4 regions of the Nocardia sp. NPDC058499 genome follow, and region 3 is predicted to be linked to each of the others. Evidence: riboswitches for the same ligand, from Rfam matches in the RefSeq annotation. Region 3 holds a riboswitch; each other region holds the start of a gene.

Region 1 (4,771 bases), on a different contig from region 3:
CCAAGAACCACGGGATGACGACGATCGCGTCCACCGGCCGCATGATCCACGGATCCGCCCGTGGCCGCAGTCCGGCCAGCAGACCCAGTGTCAGCCCGAGCGTGTAGGCGATGAACAGCGACGCCGCCGAGACGCTGATCAGCGACCAACCGCCGTGCAGCAGACGGGACAGCACATCCCGGCCCACGACATCGGTGCCGAGCAGATGCTCCGCGCCGGGCGGCCGGAACGGTGCCGCGACCGAGGCCGTGGGCGGATACGGGGCGAGCAACGGTCCGAGCGCCACCAGACCCAGAATCCCCGCGACGACCAGCGCCCAGCCCGATTTCCTCACCATCGTCCTGCCCCCAAGAGTGTGCGGGCTCGCGGGCTGATCAGCAGGGCGAGCAGATCCGCCAGCAGGTAGACAGCGATCCCGAATGCCGCCAGCAGCACAGCTGCGGACTGGACGAACGGGTAATCCCGCGCCGCGATCGCGATCAACAGTTCCTTGGATACGCCGGGATAGGAGAAGAGGGTTTCCACGACCGCAATGCCACCGATCAAACCCACCACCGACCCGGCGAGCGGATGGATGGAGGCGGACACGGCGTTGGGCGCGATATGCCGCCACGCCAGCCGGAACCCGCCGACACCGTTGAGCCGTGCGGTGCGGATGTATTCGGTCGCCATGACCTCGGCAGTCTGGGCGCGCACGATCCGCGCGGGATGCGGTGACAGGCCCGCCAGGAGACAGATCACGGGCAGCACCAGCACCGCGGGCCTATCCCAGACGCTCGTGCCGGTGGGAACCAGCGATACCGCGGGCAGCAGCCGCAGCGACAGCGCGGTGATCGCCACCAGCAGGACACCGGTGATGAACGGCGGCACCGATTCGACGGCCAGCGCACCGGCGCTGACCACCCGGTCGGTGCGCGACCCCGGGCGGGCGCCGGCCAGCAGCCCCAGCCCCAGCGCCAGCGGGATCAGCAGCACGATCGTGAGCAGTCCCAGCGCGGCACTGTTGGCCAAACGGTCGAACAGCACCTCGGCGACCGGGCGGCCGGAGATCAGCGAATCACCGAGGTCACCCCGCAGGAATCCGGCGACCCATTCGGCGAACCGGACCGGCGCCGGCCGGTCCAGGCCCATTTCCGCACGCAGTGCCGCCAACTGCTCGGGCGGGGGATCACCCGCGCCACGCCGGGACAGCACCACCACCGCCGCATCCGAATCCAGCAGTTCGAACAGCAGGAAAACCAGCACGGTGACCGCGGCGAGCACACCCGCCCCGGCGCCGGCGCGGCCGAGAATATATCGCAGCACGCCTCAGGCCTGCGGAGTCATCCAGGTGGTGGCGTAGTTCGCCCAGTCGTCGGTACCCGGAACGCCGGCGCGCATCCCTCCGACGGTGTTGCGGGCGGCGTCGGGCCGTTTGGCGAAGCTGTGCAGGATGAGCCCGCCTTCCCGCCACAGCTCGTCCTGGAGTTCGAAGTACAGTTCGCGGCGCCGCTCGGGATTCATGGCGGCCCGGGCCCGGGCGAATTTCGCATCCCAGGCGGGCCGCCGCCATGCGGTGCCGTTGCTCGGTGAGGTACTGGTTCCGGTCTGGCCGTAGAAATAGTCCAGGCTGTAGTTCCACCACCCCACATGCGTGAGCGCGCGTTTACCGGAGACCTGGGAGAAGTAGGTATCGGCGGGCGCGGATTCGAGCCGGATGGTGATGCCCGCGGCCTTCGCCTGTTCGGCGTAGAGGGTGGCCGATTCCACCATGCCCGGCATACCGTCGGCGGTCACCAGCGCGACCTCGAGGTTTTCCTTCCCCGCGGCCCGCAGCAGGTCCCGGGCACGCTGCGGGTCGTAGCTGCGCTGCGGCAGGGTGTCGTTGTAGTACGGCGCTCCCTTGCCATAGATATCGTTGCCGACCTCGCCGTACCCGTAGTAGACGGCATCGACCATCGCCTGCCGGTCCACGGCCAGCCGCATCGCCTGCCGCACCCGCACATCGTCGAACGGCGCCAGATCGGTGCGCATCTGGAAACACCCCATCAGCCCCTCGGGCGGTACGTATACCGTCGCGGCCGGGTCGTTCTCCAGGTTGCGAGCCTGCAGGTAGCTCATCTCGTGCACCACGTCGCCCTCACCGGAGAGAAAGGCGTTCATCCGGGCTTCGGTTTCGGCGATCTGGACGATCTCGACCTCGTCCAGCAGCGCCGGGCCGTCCCAGTGGCGGTCGTTGCGGCGCAGTAGCGTGCGGTCGCCCGGCGACCAGGCGACCAGCGCGAACGGCCCGGTACCCACGGGCAGGGTGCGCTGGTCGAACTCCGTGGTGCCGTCCTTGACGACATAGCAGTACCACCCCGCGAGCACCGATCCGAAGTCGGCGATCGGTGTTTTCATGGCGACCAGCACGTCGAGTTCGCCGTCCGCCTTGGTCCGCGCCATATCGACCATTGCCAGGTCACCGGACGAGGCCCGCGCCGGGTCGAGCATCCGCTCGAAACTCCACAGCACATCGCGGGAGGTCAGCGGACTTCCGTCGCTGAACACCACCCCGGGTCGCAGACTGATCCGCCAGACGCTGCCGTCGGCGTTCGGTTCCAAGGACCGGGCCAGGCGGTACCGCAGGGTGAGATCGTTGTTGTAGGCGACCAGCTTGTCCCAGACATTTTTCGATACCGCCCCGCCGGCCGAACTCCCCGCCTCGTGCGGGTCCAGCACATCGGAGGTCGCGGACCGCCCCGCGATCAACGACCGCAGCCGGCCGCCCGATTGCGGTGGGCCGGACGGCGGCCCGGACGGCCCGTCCGCTGTACCACAGCCCGTGAGCAGCCCGGCGCCGCCCAGAGCGGTCAGTCCGAGCAGACCCGCGCCGGTTGCCAGCAGTCGTCGGCGGCCGAGCACTGTCCGACCGGTTGTGGAGTTGTTCATCGCCATCCTCGTGGGGTGTCACCCGATACCGTGGCGCAGGTGTCCTGGCTCCCGGATCGACGCATCCCCGCCTGCCTTCCGACCCGGGTAGGTCGTGGCTACTGATGGCGGATCGCTCCTCGGTGACAGTTGCGGGACAGCCCCGGATTCGCACCGGTGTTCCCTGCTCCACGGAGGACGTTACCGGGAATGCGTTCTACTCGGCGGATCCGGGCAGCGAGAACGGTGCGCGGCCCCCGCCCTCGTCATCTCGCGGGCGAACCCTCGATCAGCGCTGCGCGGGCCAGCGTGGCCTGCGCCATCTTCACATGCGCCGCATCGACCAGCACTCCGTCGACCCCCACCGCACCGCGTCCCGCCGCCTCGGCGTCGCGGTATGCGGCGATATTGCGTTCGGCCAGCGCGATTTCCCCGGCGGTCGGTGAATAGACGGTGTTCGCGATCGGCACCTGTACCGGGTGGATCGCCCACTTCCCGGTGTAGCCGAGCAGTGATGCGCGGCGGGCGTCGCGTTCGTAACCCTCGGTGTTGCCGTAGTCCGGGAACGGCGCGTCGATCGCGACGATGCCCGCGATCCGGGCCGCGACGATGACCTTCGCGCGGGCGTAGTGCCAGAAATCGCCGGGGTAGTCGCCGAGCGGTTCGAAGTTCGTGTCCACCCGGGCTCCCTGGGAAAGCGAGAAATCGCCCACACCGAAGATCAGCGCGTCCACTCGCGAACTCGCCTTCGCGATCTCCTCGGCATTGGCCAGGCCTTCGACCTCTTCGATCAGCACCTCGAGGCGGATTCTGCGGTCGAGGCCGAGTTTGGTTTCCAGCTGGGTGAGCAGCAGATCGACCCACCACACATCCCGGGCGGTGCAGGCTTTGGGGACGACGATGGTGTCCAACCGGTTACCGGCGCGAGTCACCACCTCGATGATGTCGTCGTGGCACCACTGGGTGTCGAGTCCGTTGATCCGTACGGCCCGGACCGTGCGGCCCCAATCGAGGTCGTTCAGGGCGCCGATCGCCTTCTCCCGGGATTCCTCCTTGAGGCTTTCCGGTGTGGCATCCTCGAGGTCCAGGAATACGAGGTCGGCGCCGCTGGCGAGCGCTTTGCCGAACATATGGTCGTTGCAGGCCGGGAGCGCCAGTTCGGAGCGGCGCAGCACAGAGGTCATCGAAAATCCTTCTTTCCGGGGTGGTTCACAGCACGCCGCGGGCGCGCAGATCGTCCAGTTCGGGGTCGGTCAGGCCGAGGATGTCGCGGTAGACCTCACTGTTGTGCTGACCGAGGCGCGGCCCCAGGTGGTCCAGCCGGCCTGTCGCGCCGGAGAACCGGGGCACCGGCGCCTGGACGGTCATCGTGCCCAGTTCGTCGTCGCCGACGGGTACGAAGACACCGCGATGCCGCATCTGTTCGTCGCCGACCAGGTCGGCGATATCGTAGACCGGGGCGGCGGCCACCTCGGCGGCATCGAATACCGACATCGCCTCGGCGAGAGTGTGTTCCGAGACCCACGCCGCCACCACCTCGTCCACCTCCGCCGCACGGGACAGCCGCCGTTGCGGATCGGCGAAATCGGCGTCGGTGACCAGGTCGTCACGGCCGATGGCACGGAATACCCGCAGCGCGAGCGCGGGTGAGCTGCCGGACATGGCCAGCCAGCGGCCGTCGCTGGTGCGGTAGGTGTTGCGGGGTGCCGAGATATCCCAGCGATTTCCGGCCCGTGCGGGCACGAGACCGAGCTGGTCGTAGCCGAGCAGGGTTTGTTCCAGCAGCCGGGCCAGCGGGTCGACCAGGTTGATATCGATCAGCTGTCCCGGGCCGCCGTGTACATCGCGATGGTAGAGCGCCATGACCACGGCGTAGGCGGCG
Region 2 (4,771 bases), 700 kb from region 3:
AACGGATGAAGCGTCGCGAGTCCGGGGCAGGAGAGCTGGAGGGCTGACCCGGCCACAGTATCCCGGCCCGGGCCGCAGGAAGCCCGGTTGTGATCAGCGCGCAGTACGGCCGGCTCGGCGACCGTACTGCGCGGCGGTGTCCGGTCAGCGCACGCGCTGCGCGGCGGCGACCATATTGCGTAGTGATGCTTCGACCTCGGCGGTACCGCGGGTCTTCAGGCCACAATCCGGGTTCACCCAGAGGCGTTCGGCAGGAACAGCTTTCAGCGCGGCCTCGAGCGCGGTGGTGATCTCCTCGGCGCTCGGCACCCGGGGCGAATGGATATCGTAGACACCGGGGCCGACGCCCGCAGCGAAGCCTGCGGCGTTCAGATCGTCGAGTACCTCCATATGCGACCGTGCCGCCTCGATCGAGGTCACATCGGCGTCCAGGCCGGCGATCGCGTCGATGACCTCACCGAATTCCGAATAGCACAGATGGGTGTGGATCTGGAGGGAATCGGCGACCCCGGAGGTCGCCAGCCGGAACGCGCCCACCGACCATTCCAGGTAGTCCGGCTGGCCGGCCGCGCGCAGTGGCAGCAGTTCGCGCAGTGCCGGTTCGTCCACCTGGATGATCCGTATGCCCGCGTTCTGCAGGTCGACGGTTTCGTCCCGGATGGCCAGCGCCACCTGGCGCGCAGATTCCGCGAGCGGCTGGTCGTCGCGCACGAAGGACCAGGCCAGGATGGTGACCGGTCCGGTGAGCATGCCCTTCACCGGTTTGCTGGTGAGTGATTGGGCGTAGCCGATCCAATCGACCGTCATGGGCGCGGGCCGGGAGACATCGCCGAACAGGATCGGCGGGCGTACGCAGCGGGTGCCGTAGGACTGCACCCAGCCCAGTTCGGTGGCCGCGAAACCGTCGAGCTGTTCGGCGAAGTACTGCACCATATCGTTGCGTTCGGGTTCGCCGTGTACCAGCACGTCGAGGCCGAGCTGTTCCTGCAGGGCGATGACCTCGGCGATCTCCGCCCGCATCCGGCGCTCGTACTCGGGCCGGTCGATGTCGCCCTTGCGCAGCTCCGCCCGGGCCAGCCGGATCGCGGTGGTCTGCGGGTAGGAACCGATCGTGGTGGTGGGCAGGGGCGGCAGCTGCAGCCGGTCCTGCTGCAGGGTCCGGCGCTGCGCCGCGGGGCCACGTTCGGTGGCGGCCGGGCCCAGCGCGGCCAGCCGGGCCCGAACCCGGGAGTCGGCGATCCGCGGATCCGCCCGGCGGCTCGCGATCGCGGCGCGGGCCTGCGCGAGTTCGGCCGCCACGGCCTCGGTACCGGTGTTCAGGCCCGTGGCCAGCACCCGGACCTCGGCGAGTTTTTCGCTGCCGAAGGCGAGCCAGGAGCGCAGGGCTTCGTCGAGGTGTGTTTCCACGGCGAGGGTGTAGGGCACGTGCAGCAGGGAGCAGGAGGTCGAAACCGCGACCGATTTCCCGCTGCCGAGCAGTGTGGCGAGGGTGGACAGGGCTCGATCAAGATCGGTGCGCCAGACATTACGACCGTCGACGACACCGGCAACCAGCGTTTTACCCGCCAAAGCGGGAACGGCGGCCACATCGTCGACCGTACCGCCGGCGACCAGGTCGATCGCGAGTCCTTCCACATCGGTTCCGGCGAGGGCTCCCAGCGCGGGGCCGGGATTGCCGAAGTATGTGGCGACCAGGACGGCCGGCCGGTCGGCCGGTTCCGTCAGCTCGGTGTAGACCTGGCGGACCACCGCGAGTTCCTCCGAGGTGAGGTCGGTGACCAGGGCGGGTTCGTCGAGCTGTACCCAGGACACGCCCGCCGCGGCGAGCAGCGCGAGGAGGTCCCGGTAGAGCGGGATCAGCTCACCGACGCGTTCCAGCGCGGCGGTGTCCGCCGATTTCGAGAGTTTCAGGAAAGTGATCGGGCCGATGACGACCGGACGCGCCGGGACGCCGAGTTCGAGCGCCTCGCGCACCTGCGCCAGCAATTCGCCGGGATGCAGCGCGAACGAGGTGTGCGGGCCGATCTCGGGGACCAGATAGTGATAGTTGGTATCGAACCATTTGGTCATCTCGAGTGGTTCCACCGAATCCGTACCGCGGGCCGCGGCGAAATAGCGGTCCAGCGGGCCGGCGATATCGGCGACCCGCGGCGGCAGGGCGCCCAGCAGCACGGCCGTATCGAGCATCTGGTCGTAGTAGGAGAAGGTGCCGACGGGAATCGAATCCATGCCCGCGGCCTGTAGCTCCGCGTACTGGTCGCGGCGCAGGGTCCGCCCGGTCTCGTGGAGACGATCGGCATCGATACGCCCGGCCCAATAGGATTCGGTCGCGCGTTTCAGCTCGCGGCGCGGCCCCACCCGGGGCAGGCCGAGAACCGTTGCGGTGAACGGATTGTGCGAAATAGCAGTCACGGTGTTCTCCAGTGCTGACGTTCGACCGGCCATCGCCTTACGCGGGTGCACGGACACCACTGAAAACCCGACCGCCGCGCGCGGCGGGAGCGTTTTCAGCACTGGTGGACCGCGGCGCCCAATCCTCGAGGCGGTGGCCACCGGATACGGCGTACCCGGTACAACCGGCAGGTCTTCGGACTCGCGGGCACCGGCCCATCGGCCGACCTACTGGCCGTCGCTTCCCAGGCTGTGCGCCCAGTGCTGATGACGGCGTTCGTTCTCGCTCACCGCTGCGGGACAGTTCCGGATTTCCACCGGATTCCCTCTCACCCGCCCGTTGCGGGTTTCGACGCCGGGACGATCGTCCGGGGCTCCGGGGCGACCGGCCGGCGAACCAGCTGCGTTATCCACCATAGCCCGCCCGCCGTGCCGAGCCGATGCGCCCGCCGATACGGCGCGCGGCTACCGGCTGACGTCGGCCAGTGCGCCGGTGGCTGTACCTCGTCGAGCGCGATCGTCGGCACGCGGGGGGACGGTTCGTTCCGTATGTGGAACTGTCCGCTACGGGAATCGTCCTGGCGGTATCGGCGATGGCGGAGGCGTCGGTGAGCTGGTCGACGGCGCCGAGCGTGCGGCCGAGTGGGGGCGGGCGTATGGCCGAGCTCGGTCCCCGACCGCGCTGCCGAGGGATGTGTGGCCTCGCTGCGAAGATTGCCCGGAGTTGGCCAACCTCGGCTGATCGCACAATCGCCCGTGGTCGCCGGTGAGATGTGACGGCAGGGTGACCAATGTTTCGCAACCGTGCAATGCCCCGTTGTGAAGATTCTGCGAAGTGGACTTCGGTGTCGATCCTGGATGTGGCGCCGGGTACGTTGGGTCAATGTTCTCGAAAGTCTTGGTTGCCAACCGCGGCGAGATCGCCATCCGAGCCTTCCGCGCGGCGTACGAGCTCGGTATCGGAACGGTTGCCGTCTTCCCGCACGAGGACCGCAATTCGGTCCACCGCCTGAAGGCGGACGAGGCATACGAGATCGGCGAGGAGGGGCATCCCGTCCGGGCCTATCTCTCGGTCGACGCGATCATCGAGGCGGCCAAGACCGCCGGCGCCGACGCGATCTATCCGGGATACGGGTTCTTGTCCGAGAATCCGGACCTGGCCGCCGCCTGTGCGCGCGAGGGAATCACCTTCATCGGTCCGTCGTCCGAGGTCTTGGAACTCGCGGGTAACAAGGCGCGCGCGATTGCGGCGGCGAAGGCGGCCGGGCTGCCGGTCCTGAATTCCAGCGCACCTTCCGCGGATGTCGGTGAACTGCTCGCGGCGGCCGAGTCCATGGAGTTCCCGGTGTTCGTGAAGGCGGTCGCCGGTGGCGGTGGCCGTGGTATGCGCCGGGTGCAGGCGCGTGAACAGTTGCGGGAGGCGATCGAGGCGGCCTCGCGCGAGGCCGAATCCGCGTTCGGCGATCCCACGGTGTTCCTGGAGCAGGCGGTGGTCAACCCCCGCCATATCGAGGTGCAGATCCTGGCCGATACCCAGGGCAATGTGATGCACCTGTTCGAGCGCGACTGTTCGCTGCAGCGGCGGCACCAGAAAGTGATCGAGCTGGCGCCCGCCCCGAACCTGGATCCCGAACTGCGCGATCGGATCTGCGCCGACGCGGTGGCGTTCGCCCGGCAGATCGGTTACAGCTGCGCGGGAACCGTCGAATTCCTGCTCGACGAGCGCGGGAACCATGTCTTCATCGAGATGAATCCGCGTATCCAGGTCGAGCATACGGTGACCGAGGAGATCACCGATGTCGATCTGGTGCAGTCGCAGCTGCGGATCGCCGCGGGGGAGAGCCTGGACGATCTGGGCCTGAGCCAGGACAAGGTGACCATTCGCGGTGCCGCGCTGCAGTGCCGGATCACCACCGAGGACCCGGCCAACGGTTTCCGCCCCGATACCGGGCGGATCACGGCCTACCGTACGCCCGGTGGCGCCGGTATCCGGCTCGACGGCGGGGCGAACCTCGGTGCCGAGATCGGCGCCTACTTCGATTCGATGCTGGTGAAGCTCAGCTGCCGGGGCCGGGATTTCCCGGCGGCAGTGGCCCGGGCGCGGCGGGCGCTGATGGAGTTCCGGATCCGCGGTGTCACCACCAATATCCAGTTCTTGCTGGCCGTGCTCGACGACCCCGATTTCAAGGCCGGGCGGGTCACCACCTCGTTCATCGACGAGCGTCCGCAGTTGCTCTCCTTGCGTGAACCTGCCGACCGCGGCACCAAGATCCTGAACTATCTGGCCGATATCACCGTGAACAAACCGCACGGGGCGCGGCCGACAGCGGTGTACCCGCACGACAAACTGCCCGCCATCGACCTGTCGGTACCGCCGCCG
Region 3 (4,771 bases):
TGCGGCCGCCATCCGGACGAACCGCGCGATGGGCGCCACCAGGGCGAGCCCGATGGCGCACGCGATCGCCACGGCCGATCCCTGGGTGCGCAGGGCGGCCACCATGATGAGCAGCAGTGCGGGCAGGCAGAGCAGAACATCCACCGGCCGCATGAGCAGATCGTCCAGCCACCGGCGCGGCGCGGCGGCCGCGGATACTCCGATGAGGAACCCGGTGAGGTAGGCCCCCAGGACGGTGAGCAGCCCGACGACCAGGAAGGTCTGCCCGCCGGTGAGTGCGGCGGCCAGGACATCGCGGCCCAGCCGGTCGGTGCCGAACGGTGACCACGGGGACGGCCCGAACGGCGCTGACGGGTCCTCCGGCGCGCCACGAGCGAGCACCGGACCGGCCACTGCGAACAGCAGGGGTACCGCGATGAACGCCGCGTACATGCACCGCCGGGCGGTCATATCCGCACCTGCGCCGCCGCCGGGTTCAGCCGGTATCCGGCCATATCTATCGCCGTGTTCACCACGACGGCGATCCCCCCGGTGATCGCGACGATCGCGAGGATCACCGGATCGTCCCGGTTTCCGATGGCGCCGATGAGTTCGGTGGCGATACCCGGTACGGCGAACACCGCTTCCACGATCAGCACCCCGGACAGCAGACCGTCACCGGTCCGGCCGAGTTCCTGCATCGCCGGGGCCAGCGCATTGGGCGCCATATGCCGGGCCAGCAGCGAGAACCGGGGAGTTCCGAGCCGCTGCGCCTGCGCGATATAGGGCTGGTTCACCACCTCGATCACGCCGGCGCGGACCAACCGGACCAGCGGCGCGGCGACCCGCGCGACCGTGACGACCAGCGGAAGTACCAGATATTCGGGCTGTTCCAGCAGGGTCGGCAGATCGGCGCCCAGGAAGGTCGCCGGCAGGAGGTCGAGCCGCACCGACAGCACCGCCACCAGCAAGACGGCGAGGACGAAATCGGGGATCGAATCCAGCCCGATACTGATCGAGGTGATCAGGCGGTCGGTTACCGAACCGGGGCGCAGGCCCGCCGCGAAACCCGCGGTGACCGCCACGGGGACGAGGACGAGCAACGCCAGCCCCGCGAGCAGCCCGGTGATCAGGAACGGGCCGGCGATCACCGATCCGACGCTCGCGCCGTTGGCATAGGAGGTGCCGAAGTCCCCGCGCACCGCATTGCCGAGCCATTCGAGAAATCTGGTCACCGGCGCGACATCGAGGCCGAGGAGGTGCCGGGCCTGCTCCTGCTGTGCGGCACTCAGGACGGTGTTGTTCTGCACATCGGCGGCATCGCCGGGCAGCAGCAGCGATAAAACGAAAACCAGCACGAGCAGCACGCCGAGCTGGCCCACGCCGATTCCGGCGCGGCGGACGAGCAACCGCCCGGCCGGGCGGGCTGCCGATATCACCGGCCGATCACCGGATCGCGACCACGACGCGCTCGTACGGAGCGTGGTCCGCTGCTGTCCACCGGGTGACCCGGTCCTCCGCACCCGGATCCGGGTTCGGCGTCATCGGGCACGCACCTGGTCGAAGCGGGCCCATTCGTGCGAGTTCGGTACGGCCGCCGGAAGGTCGGCGAACCGGTCACCGCCGGCACTGTTCCAGTTGGTGGTGCCGAAGAAGACGAAACCACCACGGTCGTGCAATATTTCGTGCATGGTCCGGTAGAGCGCCGCGCGGCCCTCCGGGCTCCGGGTGCCCTGGGCCCTGGCGTAGAGCCGGTCGAAGTCCGGATCGGACCATTTGGTCCGATTCTGCGGTGAGTGGCTCAGCAGGCGGGACGCGAAATGGTTGGGGATCGGCAACGGACCCGACTGCCCCATCGTGAGGTGTCCGGTCTCCAGTGCCTCGGTGTAGTAGGTGTCCTTCGAGCCCAGCACCACGTTCACCCGCACGCCGCAGGCGGCGGCGTGCTCGGCGAAGAGTCGTGCCGCCTCGACGAAGCCGTAGGCCACCGGCGCGGTGAACAGGTCGAACGAGAGGTCGCGCACGCCGGCGCGGCGGAGTAACCGGCCTACTTCGTCGGGGTCGTAATCGTGCTGCGGGAGGTCGGTGTAGTACTGGTAGCCCTTGCCGAAGACGTCGTTGCCGATTTCGCCCTGCCCTTCCAACGCCACCTTCAGCAGTTCGGCCCGGTCGACCATCCGCATCACCGCCCGGCGCACATCCGGGTTGTCGAACGGCGGGCGGTCGGTTTTCATGGCGAAGAAGTAGATACCGCTGTGCGGTGTGGAGACGAGCGTAGTCCCGGGCCGGCCTTCGAGGGTCCGGGCCGCCGAGGGGGTGAGGTTGTCGGCGTAGTCGATCTCCCTGCTCTGTACCGCGTTCACCCGGGCGTCGGCCTCGGCGCTGACGATCCGGAGTTCGCCGATCCCGGGGGCGCCGGCCCAGTAGTGCTCGTTGCGGGTGGCGGTGAACTGGCGCCCGGCGTCGAAGGATTCGAATACGAAGGGGCCGGTGCCCACCGGCCGGCGGAAATCGGTGGCACCGTCCTGCACGATCTTGGTCCCGTAGACCGAGAGGGCGATGAGGAACTCGAAAGACGGTTCCTTCAGCGCGATCTCGACGGTCCGGTCATCGACCGCCCGGCACCCGGACAGATCGACCCCATCCAGTGAGGACGCCGCGATGAAGGGGCGCTGAGGCGCGGGCCCGAGCACCCGGGACAGGGTGTAGAGCACATCGTTCGCGGTAAATTTCTTCCCGTCGTGCCACTGCGTATCGCGCAGTGCGATCCGCCAGCGGGTGCCGTCGGCGTTGGGTTCCCCCGATTCCGCCAGGCGCGGGATCGGTGCCATCGCCGAATCCACCTCGAACAACCCGTCGTACACCGCCTTCATCCGGGCTTCGTCGATGAACAGGGTGTTCACCCCCGGATCGATCCCCTCCCCCGCACCCGATCCTTGGAAGGCCGCGGTGAACGTCTCGGAGGCGGACCCGGCCCCCCTACCACACCCGGCGGCCAGCGCCCCCGCGGCCACCGCGCTGCCCAGTAGAAAGGTCCGGCGATTCCACTCCGGTGACCTACCACGCATATCCGACTCCCGTCGCGTCAAGGCAGTTCACGCGACACAGATATGCGAAACCGGCCGCGCACGGGCGGCTGGTTCGGCGCATCGATCAATACCCACGTGATCATGACCGTTCAGTACTTCATCCGCAGGTATCTGGCTTCGGTTCGCGCAGCGAACCTCACAGTTGCGGGACAGCCCCGGACTCGCACCGGTCTTCCCTGCGGACCGCGCCGACATTACCGAAGCGCAAGCCGCGGAACCATACCGCCGCCGCGGCCGGACCCTCCGGACCCCGCCCGCGAACCGGCCGGCACAGCGGCCGACCACGGCGGATCACCACATATTCTGTGAGCCACAACATGTGACCCAGGCCGCGATCGGCCAACGTTTGCCCACCGAGCCCACGGGTAGTCAACCAAGGGAATGCTCTCGTCGTGGTCCAGCCCTCGGGATGGTGCGGGGAGGGGGCGGAATGGGCAACAGGTGGCTAGGAGAGTCGGGTGTCGGTAGTTCTCGTGCTTCAGGCACGCGGTCTCGGTGAGCTGCTCACCGCTGTTCCGGCGTTGCGTGCCCTACGGCGGGCCCGGCGAAACGATCATCTCGTTCTCGCCACCCCGCATCGTCTGCGCCCGATGGTCGAACTGATCGCACTGGTGGACGAGATGGTGCCGATCGCCGACCCGCAGGGGTTGCGCTGGGACGGACCGCCACCCAAGCTCGCCATCAATCTGCACGGCGCCGAGGCCACGCCGATCGTGGAACTCGCCAAGACCGGCGCCGAACGTATCCTCACCTACCGCAATCCGGCGTTCCCGGAAATTCCCGGCCCGGACTGGCACGACGATCGGCATCCGATCGACCGCTGGTGCCATCTGCTGGAATTCGACGGGATCGGCGCCGACCGGCGCAATCTCGGGCTGGTACCGCCGGTGGCCACCACCAGCCACCGCGACAGTGTGGTCGTGCATATCGGTGCGGGCGCCACCGCGCGGCAGTGGCCGGCCGATCGCTTCGCCGCGGTGATCCGGCATCTGCTGGTACTGGGTCACGAGGTGGTCCTCACCGGCGACGAAGGTGATCGCGAGCGCGCCCACGGTATCGCTGCCCGGGCAGGGCTGGCCGGGCAGCGGGTGCTGGCCGGTAACCAGAATCTGATCGAACTGTCGGCCACTGTGGCCGAAGCCTCGGTGCTGCTGTGCGGCGATACCGGTGTCGCCCATCTCGCGACCGCGTTCGGGACCCGCACGGTGCAACTGTTCGGCCCCTCCTCCCCTGCGCAGAGCGGACCGCCCGGGCATCTCCTCAACCGGCACGAAGTGCTGTGGGCGGGCCGTACCGGTGACCGCGAGGGCACGACACCCGATCCCGGCCTGCTGCAGATCGGCGCCGCCGAGGTGATCGCGGCACTGGATCGGCAGCTGAGCAAGCGCCGCTCCGAGGCCGGGGTCACGGGTGCCTCGTACCGCCGGGTGGGCTGACCGGGTACGGCCCCGGGCCGCCCGGTCTCATACGCGGCCGCGCGCCTCGCTCACTGCGGCGGCATAGGCGGCGAGGGCGCTCGGCCAGAACTGTTCCAGGTAGTCGCGGGCGTCCCCGAGGCCACGCGGGTCGAGGGAGTAGAGCCGGCGGTTGCCGATCGGGCGCACCATCACCAGGCGCGCTTCGCGCAGTACGCGCAGATGCTGCGATACGGCCGAACTGCTGATCCCCACCTGTTTGGCCAACTCCCCCACCGAGCGCGGCCC
Region 4 (4,771 bases), on a different contig from region 3:
TGTTGTGGACAAGACGAGATTCGCTGCCATACCTGACAGGATCCGGCAGGTTTTCGGAAGAATGTTCGGGTATGACGCCGGATCGCTTCTTTTCCCTGCTGATCGCCCTGCAGTCCCGGGAAATCGTCACCACCACCGATCTGGCTGCCGAACTGGGCATATCGGTGCGGACGGTGTTCCGGGACGTGCAATGGCTGCAGGACGCCGGGTTCCCGATACTGGTCCGGCGGGGGAGAGGGGGCGGGGTGACGCTGCTACCCGGCGGTGCCCTGGACCTCGCCCGGCTCACCCCGGCCGAACGCGACCATCTCGCATTGTCCGGGCTCGACGATGCGCAGCGCGATCAGCTCGGTGGTGGGTCCGACAGCCGGCGGGCCAGGAGCAAGGTGGCGCCGGGGCGGATGCGGCCGGAGAATTTGCTGCCGGCGCATGCGGTGGTCACGACGGACAACCGGCCCTGGTTCGGGCCGCCCGGTGCGGGGATCGGGCCCGCGGAACTGCTGGGTGATCTGCGGCGCGGTGTCCGGTTACGGGTGAACTACCGCCGGTCGAACGAGACCGAGCCGGCCTGGCAGATCGTCGACCCCTACGGTCTGCTGGCCAAGGGTGGCCGCTGGTATCTCGTGGCCGACCATTCCTCCCGGCCGCGCCTGTATTCGCTGGAACGGGTCGCCGGCTGGCGCCCGTTGCGCACGCCCCGGCGACTGCGGCCCGGGGCGACCTTGCAGGCGGTGGCCGCGGAACTGTCGGCGAGCTGGGAAACCGCGGGAGCCGTCCGGATCGAGGGTGAACTGACCGCCGGTCAGCTGGAACGCGCGAAACGTATCCTCGGCACCCGGTTGACGGTCCTGTCTGCGGAAACGGGCGGGCGGGTGCGTATCGGTGTGGCGTGCCGGGTCGTCGAGGATGTGCGGCAACTTCTGCAGTTCGCCGACGATTTCCTGGTGACCGGCCCGCCGCAGGCGCGTGAACGGATCCGCGAGCTGGCGGCAGCGATGCTCCGGCAGTACCAGTGAAAGCCGGTGATGTATGTGGTCGGGGTCACAGCTCGATCGCCGACGAGTTTCCGCCCGATGACCCGTCCTATGCGAGGAACGTTGTATGGAACAAGGAGACCGACTATGGCCGCACAGCCGAAAGGCCCCGCGTCCTACTTCCCGTCCATCGAGGCGAAGTACGGCCGCAGTATCGAGGAGTGGAAGGCCGCCCTGCGTGATTCCGGGCTGTCGTCGCACAAAGAGCTCGTCGAATTCCTGAAGACCGAGCACGGTTTCGGCCACGGGCATGCCAACGCACTCACCCAGCATCATCTGCATCCCGAGAAATGGGCCGCCTGAGGGTTGTGGGCAGCCTGCCGGGCGGGTCGGCCGAAGCGCACGAGGGGTGCCTGCCCGCCGCGGATCATGCCGAACGACGCCGCCGCCGCTGAGTGCGGCGGCGCGAAATCCCGTCGTGCGGGCGGGTCGGGCCGTAGGCTTCGCCGCACCGGCACGAGAGTGGCGGCAGAGACCGGTCACGAGGGATTGGGGCGACGGCATGGCGATTCGGGAGCGACTGGGATTCACGGCGGCCGAACCCGCACCGGTCTACGGTGAACCGTTCGAGACCGCCGACGGCGCGATAGTCATCACCGTCGCCCGCCGCGGGGTGATCAGCCCGGTGATGCGGCCCGCCGGGGTTTTCGTCGTCCGCGACGGCGCCGCGACATGGGTTCCGGCGGTGGATATCAACCGCATCGCGTTACTGGGCGAGCTGATCGGCCTGTTCGCGGCCGTGATCACCAGCCTCGCGATCCTGCGCCGCCCACCCTGGCCCGACCTCGGCCGCCACTCCTGCGACTGACCGGCCCGGGTAACGGATATCAGCCGGGTTCGCCGCGCCGCGCCGCATCCAGCAACCGCACCGCCCGCGGGCCCACACCGTGCAGTGCGAGCAGTTCGTCGAGGGGCTCCGGTAGGTCGGCGAGGGTCCGGTAGCCCGCGTCGATCAGCGCACCGGTCGCGGGGCGGCCGATCTTCACGCCGTCGAAGACCGGGCCACGGTCCTGCGCAGCACTCACGCGTGGTCAGTATTCCAGGTCGGGCCGGCCGGTGGTGATCGGGAACGGGAATTCGATCCGGGCCCCCCACTTCGCCGGCGGGGCTGGATTGCCGGGTTGCCGCTCGACCGTCCAGTTCGGTACTCGGTAAGATCATCCGGTCCCATCCAACCCGGCAGCAACCATGGGTGGAAGTCCGGTGTGAATCCGGCGCGGTCCCGCCACTGTGATCGGCATCGACTCGGTGCCGTAAGTCAGGTCGCTCAGCTGTCCGGCTCCGGTTCGAGGCGTGTGACCTCGGAAAGGATCGCTGTGTTCCGGAAGAACCCACTGCTGCGCAGACTGGCCGTGGCGGCCGTCTCGGTCTGTGCGATGCCCACGCTCGCTGCCTGCGGTGAGGCGGTGCCGGCGACCGAGAGCCCGGGGACGGCCGTTCACTTCGTGGACGCCGGTAACTGCGGTATCACCACCGAATACACCGCACCGCCGAAGCGGGCCGTCACCCTCACCTCGAACGCCACCGAAACGATGCTCGAGCTCGGGCTCGCCGATCGGATGGCGGGTACCGCCTATATGCGGGGCCGCGATATCGCCCCCGCATACACCGACGCGTATCAGCGGGTCCCGGTCCTGTCCTCGGAGCAGCCGACGATGGAGCAACTGATCGCCACCGAACCGGATTTCGTCTATTCCGGCTACCCGGACGGATTCAGCGAGAAGAACGGTCACACCCGCGAGCAACTCGGTGAGCTGGGCATCAAGACCCACCTCAATCCGGAGGGATGCGCCACCGGCCCGGTGCGGCTCGACGATATCTTCACCGAGATCACAGTGATCGGCAAGATATTCGGGGTGCCGGATCGAGCGGTTGCCTCGGTCGATGCGCTGCGCGCCCGGCTGGACGCGGTGCGCGGCCGGCTCGGGAATCGGGAACCGGTACGGGTGTTCCTGTATGCCTCGGGGACCGACAGCGCGGCCACAACCGGAGGAAACAGTATGGCCACCGCGCTGATCGAGGCGGCCGGTGGCGTGAATGTTTTTGCCGATATGCCCGAGCGCTGGATGAACGTGTCGTGGGAGCAGGTCGCCGAACGGGCTCCGGACGTGATCGTGGTCCGGGAGGAGGGAACCACCCCGGAGTACCGGTCACCGTCGGTCGAATCGAAGGTGGCCACCCTCGAAGGAGTCCCGGCCATCGCCGACACCCCCGCCATTCGGGACCGGAAATTCGCGACGATCACGCTGTCGCAGCTGCAGCCCGGACCGTACTCGATCGACGGCGTCGAACATGTGGCGCGGCAACTGCATCCCGACGCGTTCCGGTGATCGGGTACCGGCGCACCCGGCTCACGGTGGTCGCGGTGGCCGCCGGAGTGCTGCTGGTCGTCGTAGCGATCGCCGGCATCCTGGTGGGTTCGGTGGGAATCGACGCGGCGACAGCGGTGCGGATCCTCGCGCACCGGATCACGGGCCCGGGCCTGGTGGAACCGGACTGGACCCGCTCCCAGGACCTGATCATCGCAGACACCCGAGTACCCCGGGTGCTGCTCGCAGGTGTAGTCGGCGCCGGTCTGGCGTTGGCAGGTACCACCATTCAGGCGGTAGTCCGCAATCCGCTGGCTGGCCCGGGAGTTCTCGGCGTCTCCTCCGGTGCGGCAGTGGGTGCGGTGACAGTGCTCCGGTTCGGTCTCGGAACGCCGGCGGTTCTGCTGCCGCTCGCGGCGTTCCTCGGCGCACTGGCGGCGATATTCGTTGTCCTTGCGGTCGCGGGTCGGCGCGGCAGTGTGGAGCCGGCCAGGCTGGTATTGGCGGGCACCGCGGTATCCGCCGTGCTCAGCGCGCTCACCTCACTGATGGTGTTGACATCGCCCGATGAAAGCCTGGCGGCGCAGGTGTTGCAGTGGACCCTCGGCGGGTTCGGCGGCGCGCGCTGGGACCGGCTCGTGGTACCGGCGATTGTGCTCGTCGTCTCGTGCGCGGTGCTGGTTCCGCTGGCGCGCAACCTCAACGTGATGCTCGCCGGCGAAGAAGGCGCCACCGCGCTCGGCCTGGATGTGCGCAGGTTACGTTTCGGGCTGATCGTGCTGTGCGCGGTACTCACCGGGGCACTTGTCGCGGTGAGCGGCGTCATCGGCTTCGTGGGTTTGATGATTCCGCATATCGCGCGAATGCTGGTCGGTTCCGATCATCGCCGGGTGTTGCCGGTTGCGGTGCTGGTAGGCGCGATGTTCACCATCGCTGCCGACCTGGCCGCGCGGACCGTGATGATTCCGGAGGAGATCCCGGTGGGGATCGTGACGGCGCTGGTCGGCGGCCCGTTCTTCGTCTGGCTGCTGCGGCGCACGGGGAGTCGCTGATGCTTCGATTCGATCGGGTGACTGTGCGGGCCGGTGCCGCGACCCTCGTCGATACGGTCAGCCTGGATATCGCCGACGGCGAGCGGGTCGCGCTGGTCGGGCCGAACGGTAGCGGCAAATCCACGCTGTTGCGCACCGCCTATCGCGCCTGCCGGCCGGTTGCCGGTTCCGTGCTGCTCGACGGCCTGGATGTATGGCGTTCGCCGGTACGTGCGGTGGGGCAGCGGACCGGTGTGGTCACCCAGCAGCATCTCGCCGATTTCCCGCTCACTGTTTCCGACGTCGTCCTGCTCGGCCGCGCCGTGCACAAGCGGATGTTCGATCTCGACACGGCGCACGATCGCGCCGTCGTGATCGAAAGTCTGCGGACAGTCGA

Evidence for each region. Region 3 has a riboswitch for cobalamin ahead of ACFWPH_RS01330 (ABC transporter substrate-binding protein). Riboswitches for the same ligand answer to the same signal wherever they lie in the genome.
Region 1: it holds a riboswitch for cobalamin, as region 3 does, so the genes downstream of both, ACFWPH_RS07410 (ABC transporter substrate-binding protein) here and ACFWPH_RS01330 (ABC transporter substrate-binding protein) in region 3, are expected to answer to the same signal.
Region 2: it holds a riboswitch for cobalamin, as region 3 does, so the genes downstream of both, metE (5-methyltetrahydropteroyltriglutamate--homocysteine S-methyltransferase) here and ACFWPH_RS01330 (ABC transporter substrate-binding protein) in region 3, are expected to answer to the same signal.
Region 4: it holds a riboswitch for cobalamin, as region 3 does, so the genes downstream of both, ACFWPH_RS31290 (ABC transporter substrate-binding protein) here and ACFWPH_RS01330 (ABC transporter substrate-binding protein) in region 3, are expected to answer to the same signal.

Annotation. Positions count from the first base shown of each region.
Region 1 covers NZ_JBHXMZ010000002.1:484,855-489,625, forward strand. The annotation lists gene ACFWPH_RS07400 (ATP-binding cassette domain-containing protein) at 1-337, opposite strand, end outside; gene ACFWPH_RS07405 (ABC transporter permease) at 331-1,305, opposite strand; gene ACFWPH_RS07410 (ABC transporter substrate-binding protein) at 1,309-2,910, opposite strand; cobalamin riboswitch at 2,927-3,108, opposite strand; gene ACFWPH_RS07415 (HpcH/HpaI aldolase/citrate lyase family protein) at 3,156-4,073, opposite strand; gene ACFWPH_RS07420 (CaiB/BaiF CoA transferase family protein) at 4,099-4,771, opposite strand, start outside.
Region 2 covers NZ_JBHXMZ010000001.1:988,907-993,677, reverse strand. The annotation lists gene metE (5-methyltetrahydropteroyltriglutamate--homocysteine S-methyltransferase) at 145-2,445, opposite strand; cobalamin riboswitch at 2,561-2,766, opposite strand; gene ACFWPH_RS04585 (pyruvate carboxylase) at 3,275-4,771, shown strand, end outside.
Region 3 covers NZ_JBHXMZ010000001.1:290,109-294,879, forward strand. The annotation lists gene ACFWPH_RS01320 (ABC transporter permease) at 1-450, opposite strand, end outside; gene ACFWPH_RS01325 (ABC transporter permease) at 447-1,418, opposite strand; gene ACFWPH_RS01330 (ABC transporter substrate-binding protein) at 1,521-3,047, opposite strand; cobalamin riboswitch at 3,153-3,291, opposite strand; gene ACFWPH_RS01335 (glycosyltransferase family 9 protein) at 3,527-4,504, shown strand; gene ACFWPH_RS01340 (helix-turn-helix transcriptional regulator) at 4,532-4,771, opposite strand, start outside.
Region 4 covers NZ_JBHXMZ010000015.1:78,452-83,222, forward strand. The annotation lists gene ACFWPH_RS31270 (helix-turn-helix transcriptional regulator) at 72-1,016, shown strand; gene ACFWPH_RS31275 (DUF4287 domain-containing protein) at 1,122-1,337, shown strand; gene ACFWPH_RS31280 (hypothetical protein) at 1,537-1,842, shown strand; gene ACFWPH_RS31285 (helix-hairpin-helix domain-containing protein) at 1,862-2,059, opposite strand; adenosylcobalamin (AdoCbl) riboswitch at 2,226-2,303, shown strand; gene ACFWPH_RS31290 (ABC transporter substrate-binding protein) at 2,351-3,364, shown strand; gene ACFWPH_RS31295 (FecCD family ABC transporter permease) at 3,361-4,395, shown strand; gene ACFWPH_RS31300 (ABC transporter ATP-binding protein) at 4,395-4,771, shown strand, end outside.